Regions from separate parts of the Pseudoalteromonas sp. BSi20495 genome, predicted to be linked through region 4. Evidence: predicted binding sites of a transcription regulator. Region 4 holds the regulator's gene; each other region holds the start of a gene.
The links. The regulator sigma-54, encoded in region 4, starts transcription at its own class of promoters, with help from an activator protein. The targets are predictions, from matches to a motif close to GTTGGCACGNNNNTNGNNT.
Positions count from the first base shown of each region.

Region 1: a site for sigma-54 is predicted at 2,327-2,345, ahead of P20495_RS04785 (EF-hand domain-containing protein). Genes of this name have one in related genera too.
Region 2: a site for sigma-54 is predicted at 2,345-2,363, ahead of glnA (glutamate--ammonia ligase). Genes of this name have one in related genera too.
Region 3: a site for sigma-54 is predicted at 1,608-1,626, ahead of P20495_RS07745 (EF-hand domain-containing protein). Genes of this name have one in related genera too.

Region 1 covers NZ_BADY01000132.1:25,023-29,123, forward strand. The annotation lists gene P20495_RS04795 (TrkH family potassium uptake protein) at 1-1,263, shown strand, start outside; gene P20495_RS04790 (flagellar brake protein) at 1,307-1,960, shown strand; gene P20495_RS04785 (EF-hand domain-containing protein) at 2,427-2,639, shown strand; gene P20495_RS04780 (calmodulin) at 2,778-2,990, shown strand; gene P20495_RS04775 (calmodulin) at 3,092-3,307, shown strand; gene trkA (Trk system potassium transporter TrkA) at 3,384-4,101, opposite strand, start outside.
Region 2 covers NZ_BADY01000001.1:16,213-20,313, forward strand. The annotation lists gene glnL (nitrogen regulation protein NR(II)) at 1-1, opposite strand, end outside; partial or broken gene P20495_RS19840 (DUF4124 domain-containing protein) at 240-768, opposite strand; gene glnA (glutamate--ammonia ligase) at 883-2,289, opposite strand; gene typA (translational GTPase TypA) at 2,797-4,101, shown strand, end outside.
Region 3 covers NZ_BADY01000091.1:24,626-28,726, reverse strand. The annotation lists gene P20495_RS07735 (VCBS repeat-containing protein) at 1-731, shown strand, start outside; gene P20495_RS07740 (hypothetical protein) at 820-1,272, opposite strand; gene P20495_RS07745 (EF-hand domain-containing protein) at 1,285-1,560, opposite strand; gene P20495_RS07750 (PA4780 family RIO1-like protein kinase) at 1,859-2,716, shown strand; gene P20495_RS07755 (response regulator) at 2,741-3,415, opposite strand; gene P20495_RS07760 (ATP-binding protein) at 3,455-4,101, opposite strand, start outside.
Region 4 covers NZ_BADY01000061.1:33,781-37,881, reverse strand. The annotation lists gene lptA (lipopolysaccharide transport periplasmic protein LptA) at 1-381, shown strand, start outside; gene lptB (LPS export ABC transporter ATP-binding protein) at 378-1,103, shown strand; gene P20495_RS11560 (RNA polymerase factor sigma-54) at 1,173-2,672, shown strand; gene hpf (ribosome hibernation promoting factor) at 2,699-2,986, shown strand; gene ptsN (PTS IIA-like nitrogen regulatory protein PtsN) at 2,991-3,443, shown strand; gene rapZ (RNase adapter RapZ) at 3,463-4,101, shown strand, end outside.

The DNA.
Region 1 (4,101 bases), on a different contig from region 4:
TTAAAAGCACGTGAAGGCTTTTTAATTGTTGTTTTGTTTTGGTTGGTACTTGGGGCATTTGCATCGTTACCGCTTATATTTTTACAAGAACCGAATTTATCGCTCGCTGATGCGGTATTTGAAGCATTTTCTGGCTTAACAACCACAGGCGCTACAGTGCTTACCGGTATTGAGTATTTACCCAAATCGGTGTTGTTTTATCGCCAGCAACTCCAGTGGTTTGGCGGTATGGGTATAATCGTACTCGCCGTCGCTATACTGCCTATGTTAGGCGTGGGTGGTATGCAGTTGTACCGCGCTGAAATTCCAGGCCCGGTAAAAGATTCAAAAATGACTCCACGGATTGCTGATACAGCTAAGCATCTTTGGTACATTTATGTGTCGCTTACGCTGACATGTATGCTCGCTTATTGGGCGGCAGGAATGAGCTGGTTTGATGCTATCTGCCATGCATTTTCTACAGTGGCGATAGGCGGCTTTTCTACTTATGACGCATCGATAGGTCACTTTGATAGCCCTGTCATTAACTTTATTTGTGTATTCTTTTTAATTATTGCTGCAATTAATTTTTCGCTACATTATGCCGCTGTATCGAGCCGAAACGTAAGAGTTTATTTACGTGACCCTGAATTTAAAGTTTTCCTATGCATTCAGCTTGCACTTGTAGTTATTTGTTTTACGGTGCTTTCGTCAAATGAAATATATGCTAATGGCGACGAAACCCTCGATCAGGCTTTATTCCAAGCAGTATCAATGAGTACAACGGCAGGTTTTGCTACTGATAACTTTTCAACATGGCCTTTGTTTTTACCTATTTTACTTATATTTTCGAGCTTTATTGGTGGCTGTGCAGGCTCTACCGGTGGTGGTATGAAGGTCGTTCGCGTATTTTTACTTTATTTGCAGGGCGTGCGTGAGCTTAATCGTTTGGTGCATCCTCGTGCTATATATTCAATTAAGTTGGGTCGAAAGGCGTTGCCAGATAAAGTGGTAGAAGCTGTGTGGGGCTTTTTCTCTGCTTATGCGCTGGTGTTTATTATTATTATGTTAGCGCTTATGGGCACGGGTATGGATAACATAACGGCGTTCTCTGCCACTGCTGCTTGTTTAAATAATTTAGGTCCAGGTTTGGGTGATGTAGCATCGCATTATGGCGCGATAACTGATGGCGCTAAATGGTTACTTACTATTGCGATGGTGTTTGGCCGGTTAGAAATATTTACTTTACTTGTGTTATTTACGCCAACGTTTTGGCGTGGATAAAGCTAACTGTTTTATTTAAAAAATACATTACAAGGGAGAGAATATGCCAATAAGCAATCTTAATAATATAATTATTGGCAGCTTGGTCGATCTAGAAATTTTAACGCCTACCAGTAGTAAACGTATTAAGACTGAGATGGTGGGATTACTTGATGATAAATTTATTATTTTAAATTATCCAAGCTCAAAACGCTTACCTGCGGCAAGTGATTATTTACGTGACGGTATAACCGTTGTCGTGAGGGCTTTAATAGAAGGCAGCGGTGGGAAAGTAATTGCGTTTCGTCAGAAAATTATGTCTATTTCTTCTCATCCGGCTCGGCTTATTTTTATAAACTTTCCTGAACAGGTTCAGTTATTTAGTTTGCGTTCGCAAACGCGTATCCCTACTTTATTACCTGCAAAGCTAAAACTAAGTGACGACAGAGTACTCGAAGGTGTTATTAAAGATATCTCATTAACGGGAGTTATGTTTGATGTTAGAAGTAATAAAGAGCTTGAAAGTATAAAAGATATGCAATGTACTATTATGCTAGATAGCAGTGCGCAAAATTTTGAAGGCGAAGTGTGTAGCGTTAAAGAGCATGATGCGGGGATCAGATTTGGTATTAAACTATTAGCCAGTGAAGATGAAATGAATACCTTTATGAAAGAGCACTTTATTGATCCCTCCATGCTCGAATTCGAAGTCGGTTAAAAGAGATTTCGCTATTTTGCAACAAAATAGCGATTGCCTGCTTTATAGATGAAAATTATTTGGTTATTATTTTTAATAATTAAATAAATAATATAAAACAGTAGCTTAAAATAATAAAAGATTACCATAATCTAATTTCATGTAATAAACCCAACCAAAATAAAGCTGAATTTTTGCTTTAAACCTCATTTAAAATATCTAAATTCATAATTTGTGTTTTTTTAATCTAAATTAACCTCTTGTTTTTATTGTCTATTTTGTTTTTTCATATCGCTGTGTTGCTAAAAAGCAACAGGAAAGCACTTGAAATTTATCCACATCACGATTTTATACTGTTAACCACTTGAAAAATAACAGTTTTTAAAAGTTGGCACCTAAGTTGTAATAGTCATGGTGTACTGAACTTAAGCGTGATTTAAAGTAAGACACCTTAATCGCACACACATAAATTTGAAGGATACATATTATGAAACGCATTAATAAAGCACTAGCACTTATTGCATTAGCATCTTCTTCAGCCGCTTTTGCTGCAACAGACTTTGATACACTTGATGTAGACGGCAGTGGCACAATTAGCCAAGCAGAAGCATCAGTAGATGCAAAGTTAATGAGCATGTTCTCAGAACTTGATACTGACCAAAATGGTGAGTTATCAAAAGAAGAATTTTCAGAAGCTTAATTAACAAGTATTTATCCTGAGTTGCCAAAGACAACCTAAGTAGGCAAGGAGCTTACGAAAGAGGGTAACAAGGAAGTGAAAAATTACGCTTAAGCTAAACGAAGCAACTTTTTTGATAGAACATTGAAGGATTAAACTATGAAACATTTAAATAAAGCACTGGCACTTATAGCTATAGCGTCTTCTTCAGTTGTATTTGCAGCATCAGACTTTAATAGCCTTGATATAGATGGTAGCGGCACAATTAGCCCAAGTGAAGCGGCAGTCGACACCGATTTAATGGCTGAATTTATCGAGCTAGATACCGACGGTAGCGGTGAGCTTTCTAAAGAAGAGTTCGCTAATTACTAGTTAACCAGAGTTCAGGTTAATTAATCTTTTTTCAGATTAAACATTTTTCACAGTCAGGGATCTTTGAAAAGGACTTCCTCTTTATTATTTAGGAAATTATTATGAAAACATTAAACACAACACTGGCCGTCATCATTTTAGCATCGTCGTCAGCTGCGTATGCCGCCGTTGATTTTGCCTCTTTTGATATCGATAGTGACGGGGTTATCACCAAGCAAGAAGCGCAAGTTAACGCGCAGTTAGTGAAATTATTTGATGACTTAGACACTGACGGGAATGGTGAGCTTTCTAAAGAAGAGTTTGCAAAAGTACAGTAACTCTAAAATGATAATTAACACGCGATTATCAACGATTAAAGCCGCCTTCGCCAGCGGCTTTTTATACGTCATAAGACTACAAAAATATAGCACTTACCTGAAATAATTTTTCTACCACATTAATGTGTTTTTTATCGATTAAAAACATAATAACGTGATCGCCTGACATAATAATGGTGTCGTCATGAGCAATGAGTACGTCGTCATTTCGTACAATTGCCCCAATCGTTGTACCTGCAGGAAGTTTTATATCTGCAATAGCACGGCCAACCACCTTTGATGTATTCTCATCACCATGGGCTACCGCTTCAATCGCCTCTGCTGCACCTTTGCGTAATGAGTAGACGTTAACAATGTCGCCACGACGTACATGTGTTAGTAATGCCGAAATGGTGGCTTGTTGAGGAGATATGGCAATGTCTATTTCTCCCCCTTGTACTAAATCAACGTAAGCACCACGCTGAATAAGTACCATTGTTTTTTGTGCGCCCATACGTTTTGCAAGCATGGCTGACATAATATTTGCTTCATCGTCATTGGTTACGGCAATAAATACATCAACTTGATCAATATGCTCTTCTGAGAGTAATTCTTGATCTGATGCGTCACCACAAAATACAACTGTGTTATCTAGCATTTCTGAGAGTTGCTCAGCACGCTCTTTGCTACGCTCAATTAATTTAACTGTGTGGTTTTTTTCAAGTGAGCGGGCAAGGCCCGCGCCAATATTACCGCCACCCGCTATCATGATTTTTTTGTAAGAACGTTCAAGTTTTTGTAGTTCGTTCATTACT
Region 2 (4,101 bases), on a different contig from region 4:
TAGTTGCACCATTTTAGTGCGCTAATATTTGCAGGCAATTAATATTAATAAAATGCACTGCTGCGCCTCAGTTTTAAACTTAAATTTAGTTCTTGAATGTTATACCAATCTGCTTAATTAAGTGAGCTATTTTGAGGTATGAAAACCGTGTCGATAACAGGGCAAAAAATTCGTTATTTAGTTGTTCTATATCAGAAATTTTTAACACAGTTAGCGTCAAGCTTAAGCCCTCAAATTGATCAAGTATTATTGCGGATTGGTATTAAGCCCTTTCTGCGCATAAAAAACACATAAGGTTGGCTCACGGCAATAATTTGGTTTTTATTATTCAACAGCTTTACTTGCAATGTATGTTCACCGCGTTCAACATCTTTTATAGCAAAGGTTGAATCATGACTAGCAGGGCCATGTGTTTGACCATCAACAAACAGCTGTATTGTTAACCCACTTTCGAACCGTGGTGTTATACGGCTGGTAACATATACCGTGCCTGTATTTTCATGAATTGTCTGATTATGCTCTGGTGACAAAATAGCAATGTTAAACGCTGCTTCTTGGGGTTGAGGTTGGTTATTTAAAATATAAGTATTGGTCGCAGGCATTGTAAGGTGCTGACTTGTAAGCTTTACCTCCGTCGCGCCTTTATGCGGTGTATCTGAGAACACTAACACGCCATTTTTATCTTCCCAAGCGTATATTTTTTTCAGCAGCATAGCCATAATTACTTAATCCTAAAGTAATTGTTAGTAATAAAGTGTAATTATTCACTCGGCGGTCCTGCGTTTTAGAGTAACTTTACTCTAGTGGAGATTGCTTTGATTTACCATTAAAAAAGCCCGCAGAGCAGCGGGCTTGAGAACACACATATTTTTTACAGCTTAATTAACAGCTGTAGTACATTTCAAACTCAACTGGGTGAGTTGTCATGTTAAGTTTTTCAACTTCTTTAGATTTAAGTGAGATATAAGCATCAATTAAATCATCAGTGAATACACCACCTTGAGTTAAGAATTCACGGTCTGCGCTAAGTGCAGATAGTGCTTCGTCAAGTGATGCTGCAACCGTTGGAATTTCTGCTGCTTCTTCAGCTGGTAAGTCGTATAAATCTTTATCCATAGCATCGCCAGGGTGGATCTTGTTTTTGATACCATCAAGGCCAGCCATAAGCATTGCTGAGAAAGCAAGGTATGGGTTAGCAGTTGGATCTGGGAAGCGTACTTCAATACGACGACCTTTTTCAGATGGAACCACTGGGATACGAATTGATGCAGAACGGTTACGTGCAGAGTATGCAAGCATAACTGGTGCTTCAAAACCTGGTACTAAACGCTTGTACGAGTTAGTAGAGGCATTTGCAAAAGCATTGATTGCTTTAGCATGCTTAATGATGCCGCCAATGTAGTAAAGTGCATCTTCAGAAAGACCGCCGTACTTATCACCAGCAAAAAGGTTTACACCATCTTTAGCAAGTGACTGGTGACAATGCATACCAGAGCCGTTATCACCAACAACTGGCTTAGGCATAAACGTTGCTGTTTTACCGTATAAGTGAGCCATGTTATGGATAACATATTTCATTTCTTGAATTTCATCCGCCTTTAATACCATTGTATTAAAGCGGGTAGCGATTTCGTTTTGACCTGCTGTTGCTACTTCGTGGTGATGTGCTTCTACTACTTGGCCCATTTCTTCTAGCACTAGACACGTAGCTGAACGCCAATCTTGGAAGTCATCAACTGGAGCAACTGGGAAGTAACCGCCTTTAACACCTGGACGGTGACCTGTGTTGCCATCTGCATATTCTTTATCTGAGTTCCAAGCAGCTTGCTTAGAATCAATTTTATACATAGAACCAGACATGTCTGATTTGTATTTAACATCATCAAATACGAAAAATTCTGGCTCTGGGCCAAATAACACAGTGTCTGCAATACCAGTTGAACGCATGTAATCTTCAGCACGCTTAGCAACTGAGCGTGGGTCACGTTCATAACCTTGAAGTGTTGAAGGTTCAACAACGTCACAACGAACAATTAGTGTTGTTTCTTCTGTGAAAGGGTCTAATTTGATAGAGTCTGCATCTGGTAATAAAACCATGTCTGACTCATTAATGCCTTTCCAACCAGCGATTGAAGAACCATCGAACATTTTACCGTCTTCGAAAAAATCTTCATCAACTTGATGATGAGGAATAGAAACATGTTGTTCTTTACCTTTAGTGTCAGTAAAGCGTAAATCAATGAACTTAACGTCATTTTCTTTAATAAAATCTAAAACCGATTGTGACATGTGTCCTCCAAGTGTGGGGTTTTGTTATTGCTGCATAATTGCTTTAGCATTTATTAAGCTGATTTTGTGCCATTTTTATAACTGCATGTTTATAAATTAAAAAAAATAAGTTGTTATAAAATCCAGCATAGTGGCGCACTAGTTTGGTGCGTAAAATATCCCTTTTGGTGCAATATTTACATGGTGCAATTTGCTGATAATTTAATCGCTTAAAATTAGCATAAACTAAATGCAAAAGAGTACCAAAAAGATCGGAAAAATAGCCAAAATGGCTGTTTTTCGAAAAAATATCGAAATTTAATTCATATAATTGTCATATATAAAACAGATACTTAGTGAAAGTATTGAGAAAGTTTTAAAATTTGTATTGGATAAACTTTCATCCATGTCATTAATGAGGGATAATATGCGCCCTTTTAAATCCTATGCTTGGACATCTCGTGAAAACGCAGATGAGTGCGTAGATCTTGCAGGATCATTGAGAATTTAATTTCTCTGAGTAAATATATGAGCATCGAAAAGTTAAGAAATATAGCGATTATCGCGCACGTTGACCACGGTAAAACAACACTGGTTGACAAACTACTTGAGCAATCAGGTACATTAGAAACACGCGGCGGTAACGAAGAGCGCGTGATGGACTCAAACGACATTGAGAAAGAACGTGGTATTACCATTTTGGCTAAAAACACAGCCATTTCTTGGAACGACTACCATATCAATATCGTAGATACTCCGGGACACGCCGATTTCGGTGGTGAAGTTGAACGCGTACTTTCGATGGCTGACTCAGTATTATTACTTGTTGATGCTCAAGAAGGTCCAATGCCACAAACGCGTTTCGTTACGCAAAAGGCATTCGCGCAAGGCTTAAAGCCAATCGTAGTTATCAATAAAATTGATAAGCCAGGTTCACGTCCTGATTGGGTTATGGATCAAATCTTTGATTTATTCGACAACCTTGGCGCAACTGACGAACAGTTAGACTTTAAAGTAATCTACGCTTCAGCAATCAACGGCTGGGCAACACTAGATTTAGACGAGCCATCAGACAACATGGAACCTATGTTCAAGATGATCGTTGAAGAAGTATCACCACCGGATGCAGATCCTGAAGGTGACTTCCAAATGCAAATTTCTCAACTAGATTACAACTCTTATGTTGGTGTAGTTGGTATTGGTCGTATTAAACGTGGTTCTGTTGCTCCTAACCAACAAGTTACTATTATCAGTGCTGATGGCACTACACGTAATGGTAAAATTGGCGCAGTACAAAGCTACCTAGGTCTTGAACGTATCGAAACTGATAGAGCTTACGCTGGTAACATCGTAACTGTAACAGGTATTGGTGAGCTTAAGATTTCTGACACAGTTTGTTTCCCAGGAAACGTTGAAGCATTACCACCACTAAGTGTTGATGAGCCAACTGTAACAATGACATTCTCTGTAAATAACTCACCTTTCTGTGGTAAAGAAGGTAAGTTTGTAACGTCACGTAATATCCGTGAGCGTTTAGACAAAGAATTAGTACACAACGTAGCACTTCGCGTTGAAGATACTGCTAGCCCAGATAGCTTCCGTGTTTCTGGTCGTGGTGAATTACACCTAGGTATCTTAATCGAAAACATGCGTCGTGAAGGTTACGAGCTTTCAGTTTCTCGTCCAGAAGTTATCTTACGTACTGTAGATGGCGTTCTAGAAGAACCGTTTGAAACAGTGACTATTGACTGTCAAGACGAGCATCAAGGTTCTGTTATGGAACAAGTTGGCCTACGTAAAGGTGAACTTACTAACATGACTCCAGATGGCAAA
Region 3 (4,101 bases), on a different contig from region 4:
AAAAGCTTACCTCAATTGACTTTGACATCGAGTTAGGCGAACTAAGTAATGGTGAAACTCGAAAAATAAAGCAAATTATTGATATTAATAACGACGGATTTCTTGATTTTACAACCAGGCAGTTTAAGCCTACGCAAGGTATGGATTCGTTAGATATAAAAATAGCACATACTTTATACCTAGGGAGCGCTAAAGGTTTTACTAATACGCCCATTACCTTATTTGAAACACAGGGCCCTAGTGAACTATTGCTCAAAACTGATTTTAATAATGATGGCTTAATTGATTTACAAAAAATGGACTTAGATATTGGCTTAGGTACTATCGCGTCTATGGCATTGGGCGGTGGCAGTACTGATGTAGATGTAGAAATGAATCTTTATAAACAGCAATCCGACGGCTCATTTGCCAATAAATCGAGTATCGAACTTGATTTAGAAATGGAAGTGGGAATGAACGGCAATGATTCCAAACCAGCGCTCTATTTAGGCGATATTAACGGCGACAGCTATATTGATGCGGTATACAAATACAGTAAAAAAACACTGTATATTTATTACGGAGAGCAAGATTCACTGCTAAATAAAAAACGTAAGAAATTAAAATTAACGCTGCCTAAAAATAACAAAGATATTCTGTTAGTTGATATAAACCAAGATGGTAAAAAAGATTTTGTATTTAAATTTACCGAAGAAGATGGCACCAGCAAAATAGAAACACGGTTAAATTAAACCAATAAAAACGCCCAACTGAATTAACCGTTGGGCTTTTTGACTTAAACCTGCGAGTAACAGTCAGCTTTACTCTAAGTAATAACACTTAAGCAGTTACGTTTAGCAGTGAATCACCTTCACTTAAACCAAATTTCTCTTGCACTGATGCAAGGATTAATTCTTTATCTTCATCTGACAACTGGTTTGAATACTCAGTTAATAGCTCATCTAAATAGCTGACTACTTCATCTGTATCGACTGATTCTAATGAGTTTTGCGGCGGTGGCGGACGCTGGCCTTCTGCCCGTCCTGCATCACCAATACTTTTAGCATCAAACTCGAGTTCGCCCATTAAATCAGCAAGCTCTTTAGTGGGTGCAATACCTTGCTCTTTAAACGCCGCTTGAATACTTTGCGCATCGTCGCTAGTTAAGTTTTTTGCATCAAACTGTGCAAGCGTTGCTTTAATAAAATCGCTTTGCTCTGTTGTTAGCTTTGCTGTTTGGCTGCTTTGTTGCGACATCAAACTGGCAGAACTGCTGTTAATACTATTAATCATTTTAGTACCCTTTCAACGTTCACGACGAGGTGGTTTATGATCGCTAAGCTCTTGTTCACTGATTTCGCCATTACCATCGGCATCTATAGAATCAAAAATTGTTTGTGCATCGCCGTGCGGTGGTTTTTTAGCACTAAACTCTTCAAAGCTAATTACACCATCGCCATCAGTATCAATAGTTGAAAAATCAGGTCTTTCAGGAGGATTGTCACCGCCTCTTGCAGCTACATTAGCTGAAAAAGCAATAGATAATATTGCCACAGTGGCAAGTGTTGAAAAATGCTTCATAGTAATAACCTCGTATTTAAGAATTAAATTAAGATTACGCTTTAAAAACGCAAACAATGTGCAAACAATAGGGAAGTAGTAAATTATTTTGATAAAAAAATTAATTTAAAAAGTTATGGTTGATTGCATTGCAATCAATATATAAGCTAATAAAATAATACGATTAATAACTGACGAGCAGTTGCGTTACTGCCCTTAATTCTCAAAGCTGATATACTGCTTGAGCCAATTAAACAAACAAATACAGAGCACTTTCATAAATAATGATTAATAACCAACCCTACTTAGCAGGCAATCTGTGAAAATACCTAAACGCCTACAACCTCTTGTTGATGATGGCCTTATTGACGAAGTTATAAGCCGACTAATGAGCGGCAAAGAAGCCGATGTATTTATTGTGCGTTGTGGTGAACACATACGCTGTGCAAAAGTGTATAAAGATGCCGTTAAACGTAGCTTTAAAAAAGCGGCACAATACCAAGAAGGCCGAAAAGTACGTGGTGGACGCCAAGCCCGTGCTATGGGCAAACGCTCTAGCTATGGCCGTCAATTAGAAGAAGAGATTTGGCAAAATGCCGAAGTGGATGCGCTATCTCGTTTAGCCGGTGTGGGTGTACGTGTACCTGATACTTACTTTTGTATTGATGGCGTGCTGCTTATGGAGCTCGTGTCGGACGAGGATGGTAACGTAGCTCCTCAACTTGGACATGTCGTTTTTAGTGAAGAGCAAGCGATTGAGCAGCATAAACTCATGATGCATTATATTAAGCTTATGCTTTGCGCAGGTATAATACACGGCGATTTATCTGAATTTAATGTACTTGTAGATAACAACGGCCCTGTAATTATAGATTTACCGCAAGCAGTTAACGCTTCAGCAAATAACAGTGCACAAGCTATGTTTGCACGCGATGTCAATAACATACGCCGCTACTATGGTGAATTTGCGCCAAGCATACTAAAAACTCAATACGCTAAAGAAATGTGGGCATTATTTGAAGAGGCCAATTTAACGCCTAATTCAACGCTTACAGGTGAATTTGAAGACAGCGACGAACTTGCCGATGTAGATTCTATTCTTGATGAAATTCAGGCAGCAGAATACGAAGAGTTTGACCGTTTAGAGCGAATTAAAAATGCTGACGATGATGAGTAGCTCATCGTCATCGCTCATTCCACATTACTGTGGATGCACAAATCGGTAGCCAACCCCATAAACAGACTGAATAACACTTTCAGTTTGTGTCACTTCATCTAATTTTTTACGCAACTTTTTAATATGACTATCAATAGTACGATGGCTCACAATACGCTGATCGGCGTACATAGTGTCCATTAAACTATCGCGCGAATAAATACGATTTGGGTTGTTAAACAAAGGTTTAAATAGCTGAAATTCAAAGTTCGTTAGCTCTATGCTGCTTGATTTGTATTTTACGCTGTAGGTGCTCTCGTCAAGCTTCATTGTTGACTCTGTAACATCACTTGCGCTACTTAATCGCCTTAATATAGCTTTAACTCGCGCCACCAGCTCAGCATAACTAAACGGCTTACAAATATAATCATCTGCACCTAACTCAAGTCCAAGCAGCCTATCTATTTCTTCTACTTTTGCCGATACCATAATAATAGGCACGTTTGAAAAGCGCCTGATTGCTTTACACAATTCAATACCACTTTGGCCAGGTAACATTATGTCGAGCAAAATTACGCTCGGCCTGTTAATTTCAAGCCAAGGTAATACTTCATTCCCGTGATGTATTTGATGAGTGATAAAGTGGTGGCTGCTTAAAAAGTCACTCATTAAGTTAGCTAGCTTTACTTCATCTTCCACAATCAGAATTTGTTCACTCATAGGCATCTCTGTAAGTAACCTCAACTTTATTTTTATAAACTAAATCGTCGGCAATCTAATAATAATGGCAAGACCACCTAAACTGGCTTTTTTAGCAGCTATTTCACCTTTATGCCCTTTAACTATATGCTGGCAAATAGATAAGCCTAAACCAGAACCCCCCTCTTGGCGATTACGCGAACTATCTACTCGATATAAATACTCAAACAAATGCGATAAATGCGACTGCTCTACACCTACGCCATTATCTTCAATTATAAGCTCTAAGTAGGTTTGCCCTTTAATACTTATATTGCTAGCCGTTAATGAAATAGTGGTGCATTGTGCATAGTGTACTGCGTTCATTAAAATATTATCGAGTAGCTGCAAAAGGCGTGTTTTATCTGCTTGTACAGTTATGTGTTTAGCGCTATTTAGTAAATGAATTTTTATATTATGTTGTTCAAGCACAACCTGATATTTTTGCTCAATAGTATTTAATAATAACGCCATATCAGTAGGTTGCATAGTGTAGTGCATACCTCCTAACTCTGCGCTATTGAGCATATGCAAGTCGTCTATTAAGCGTTTTAAATGCAAAGCTTCATCGTTAGCCGAACTTATATTTTTTGCGTTCGGTTCTCGTATACCAAGTAGCATAGCTTCAAGTTCACCGAGTAAAATGCTCATTGGCGTCCTAAGCTCAT
Region 4 (4,101 bases):
AATGTTGAGATTATTCACGGCAACCGTCGTATTACAGCCGACCGTTTAGAAGTACATAAACGTGATGAATTAGGCGATAATAAACAGCTACTAATTGCAACTGGTAGCCCTGCATATTTCGAAGAAAAACAAACTGATGGCACTATAATGAGCGCCAGCGCAAACGAAGTTCGTTATGATGTAGCTAAACGATTTTTAACCCTTATTGGCGATGCACAAGTATCGCAAGCGGGTCAAAAAATAAATGCCAAGAGTATTACTTACGATATGCAACAGCAATTAATTAGCGCTGAAAAAGACGAAAACTCAACCGATCGTGTGCATACTATTTTAGTACCTATTGAGACTAAAAAAGAAAAAAACGATAAAGGTCAGCCATGAGTACATTAAAAGCAGAACTATTAGCTAAAAGTTATAAAGGCCGTGAAGTTGTAAAAAATGTAGGTTTGGAAGTAAAGGCTGGCAGCATAGTCGGGTTACTTGGCCCTAATGGTGCAGGTAAAACCACAACGTTTTATATGATTGTAGGCCTTGTACCTAGTGATAAAGGCAAGATTTCTATCGACGATAACGATATTACTCTTTTACCTATGCATAGTCGTGCTAGATTAGGCATTGGTTACTTACCCCAAGAATCATCAATTTTTAGAAAGCTTACTGTTTATCAAAATTTAATGGCTATTTTAGAAACACGTAAAGAGCTAAATAAGCAAGCAAGAGAAGACACACTTAACAATTTATTAGATGAATTTAGTATTCAGCACATTCGTGATAGCCAAGGTATGGCATTATCAGGAGGCGAGCGTCGCCGAGTTGAAATAGCGCGAGCACTAGCCGCTGATCCTAAATTTATATTGCTTGATGAGCCTTTTGCTGGTGTTGACCCTATTTCAGTGTTAGATATAAAGAAAATAATAGAACATCTTAAAAATCGTGGTATTGGTGTGTTAATTACCGACCATAATGTAAGAGAAACTCTTGATGTTTGCGAAAAAGCCTACATAGTTTCTCATGGTGAGTTAATTGCATCAGGCACTCCAGAACACGTATTAAACGATAAAACAGTACGTGATGTTTATTTAGGCGAGCAATTTAGGCTGTAACATTTACGCCATGTCTTTAAGCATCTGCTAGTATTAATTATAACAACATAAAAGGATTGTTAGAGATACATGAGGCAATCATTACAGCTGCGCATGGGCCAGCAACTTACAATGACTCCACAGCTGCAACAAGCAATTCGCCTGTTGCAACTCAGTACATTGGATCTCCAGCAAGAAATACAAGAAGCACTCGACAGCAACCCCCTATTAGAGGTTGAAGAACAAGATTACGCCGAAGATTCTGCTGGTAAAAACGAGCAAAAAGCAGATAACGACGATGTCACTGTTAGCGCAAATGCTGATGATGTTCCGAGCGAATATGAGCAAGACAGTGGTGAAGCACTTGCTAAAGATACGCTAAGTGATGAAATGGCTATGGATGTTAGTTGGGATGAATATATGAGCGCAGCCCCAGCGTCATCATCAGGACCAATGCCTGAAGATGAATCTATATACCAAGGCTCCTCGACTGAAACGCTCCACGAATACCTAATGTGGCAACTACAACTGACTCCCTTTAGTCCTACCGATGAAGCGATTGCGATTGCGATTGTTGAAGCCGTCGATGATTCGGGTATTTTAACGCTAAGCTGCGAAGAAATTTTAGAAAGTTTTAATCAAGAGAACGAAGAAGACAACGAAGTTGAACTTGACGAAATAGAAGCTGTTTTAAAACGAATTCAATTGTTTGACCCTGTTGGTATTGCAGCACGTAGTTTACAAGAATGCTTATGTATTCAGCTGAACCAATACGATAAAGAAACACCCTATATTAATGAAACAAAAATGATTTTAACCGAGCACATTGATCTATTAGCTGCTCGCGACTATCGTACATTAATGAAAAAAACAAAGCTCAAAGAAGAAGAGCTTAAAGAAATAATGACTTTAATACATACTCTTAGCCCAAAACCGGCGGATACTATAGTTAGAGAAGAATCTGAGTATGTAATTCCTGATGTATCGGTGAAAAAAATAAAAGGTCGCTGGGTTGTTGAACTAAACCCAGATAGCATGCCTAAAATCAGAGTCAACAGCCAATATGCAGCAATGTCACGCACCGTTAAATCAAGTGGTGATAGCCAGTTTATTCGCTCGCATCTACAAGAAGCTAAATGGTTTATTAAAAGTTTAGAAAGTAGAAACGATACACTATTAAAAGTAACTAATTGTATTGTTAAGCAACAACAAGGTTTTTTTGAGCATGGCCCAGAAGCCATGAAACCAATGGTTTTAAATGATGTAGCAGAAATGGTCGAAATGCACGAATCAACTATTTCACGCGTAACAACTCAAAAATATATGCATACACCTCGCGGTATTTTTGAGCTTAAATATTTTTTCTCAAGCCATGTAAGTACTGAAAATGGAGGCGAATGCTCATCAACAGCAATACGCGCTCTCATTAAAAAATTAATCGCAGCAGAAAACTCAGCAAAACCATTGAGTGATAGTAAAATTGCAGATATATTAGCTGAGCAAGGAATAAAAGTAGCGAGACGTACAATCGCAAAGTATCGCGAATCTCTAGCTATTCCACCGTCAAATCAGCGAAAAAGTTTGATTTAAGACGCTAAACAAAGAGGGTAATGCTTATGCAACTAAACTTAACTGGTCGTCACGTAGAAGTAACTGATTCATTAAGAGATTATGTAAATACCAAATTTGCGAAGCTAGAAAGACACTCAGATCATATTAATAATGTTCATGTCATTCTTGATATAGAAAAATTAAACCAAAAAGCTGAGGCAACGATTCATGTAAGTGGAGCTGAGTTATTTGCCTCTACTGAACATCAAGATATGTACGCCGCCATTGACTCGCTGATTGACAAGCTCGATCGCCAAGTTATTAAACACAAAGAGAAGCTTGCTCGACACTAATATTATGAAATTAAGTTCACTTATATGCCAGGACTGCAGCAGAGCTGCGGTCCTTTTTAATAGTAAAAAAAGAATTTTAGAGTTCATCAGTCAACTTGCTCATGACAAGCTCCCATATCTTTCTCAACAAGATATTCTCAGCGCCTTAATGAATAGAGAAAAACTGGGAAGCACTGGTATAGGAAGAGGCATTGCAATCCCTCATGGGCGAATGAGCGGCGCAGAAGAGCCCTTAGCACTCGTATTAGTAAGCGAAACACCTATTAATTTTGATGCAATAGATAATCGCCCTGTTGATATATTTGTTGCTCTCATCGTACCTGATGGCGATAACCAGCAGCACTTAAAGACGCTCGCAACGATAGCTGATAAACTAAATAATAAAGATTTTTGTAAACAGTTACGCAGCGCAAAATCAGATACTGAACTGTATCAAGTTATTGTAGAACAATCGTAATTAACATAATGGGTGATAAATGGAATTAATTATCATAAGTGGCCGTTCCGGTTCTGGAAAATCGGTTGCTTTACGCGTAGTTGAAGATTTAGGTTATTATTGCGTAGATAATATTCCAATTAATCTGCTACCTTCTTTAGTGAGAAGTGTATCTGATAACTACGACAAAATTGCAGTTAGTATTGATGTCCGTAATTTACCAAAAGAGCAAGATGAATTTAACGATATCCTTGAATACTTACCTGGCTTTGCTAAACCGACTCTGTTTTATCTAGACAGTGAGGATCAAACATTAATTAAACGTTTTTCTGAGACTCGCCGTCTACACCCGTTATCAGTTGACTCATTACCTCTTGATTTAGCTATAAAAAAAGAAAAAGAACTACTCGATGTTCTCACTACTCGCGCTGACTATATGATCGACACGAGTGATTTAAGTGTTCATCAACTTGCTGAATCAATTCGTGAAAAAATTCTGGGTAAAAAAGATAAACAACTCATTGTTACTTTTGAGTCATTTGGCTTTAAACACGGCATTCCTAAGGAAGCTGATTATGTCTTTGATGCACGCTTTTTACCGAACCCACATTGGGAGCCAGAATTAAAACCTTTAAATGGCTTAGACCAACCCGTAAAGGATTACTTAGCCAGCCACAGC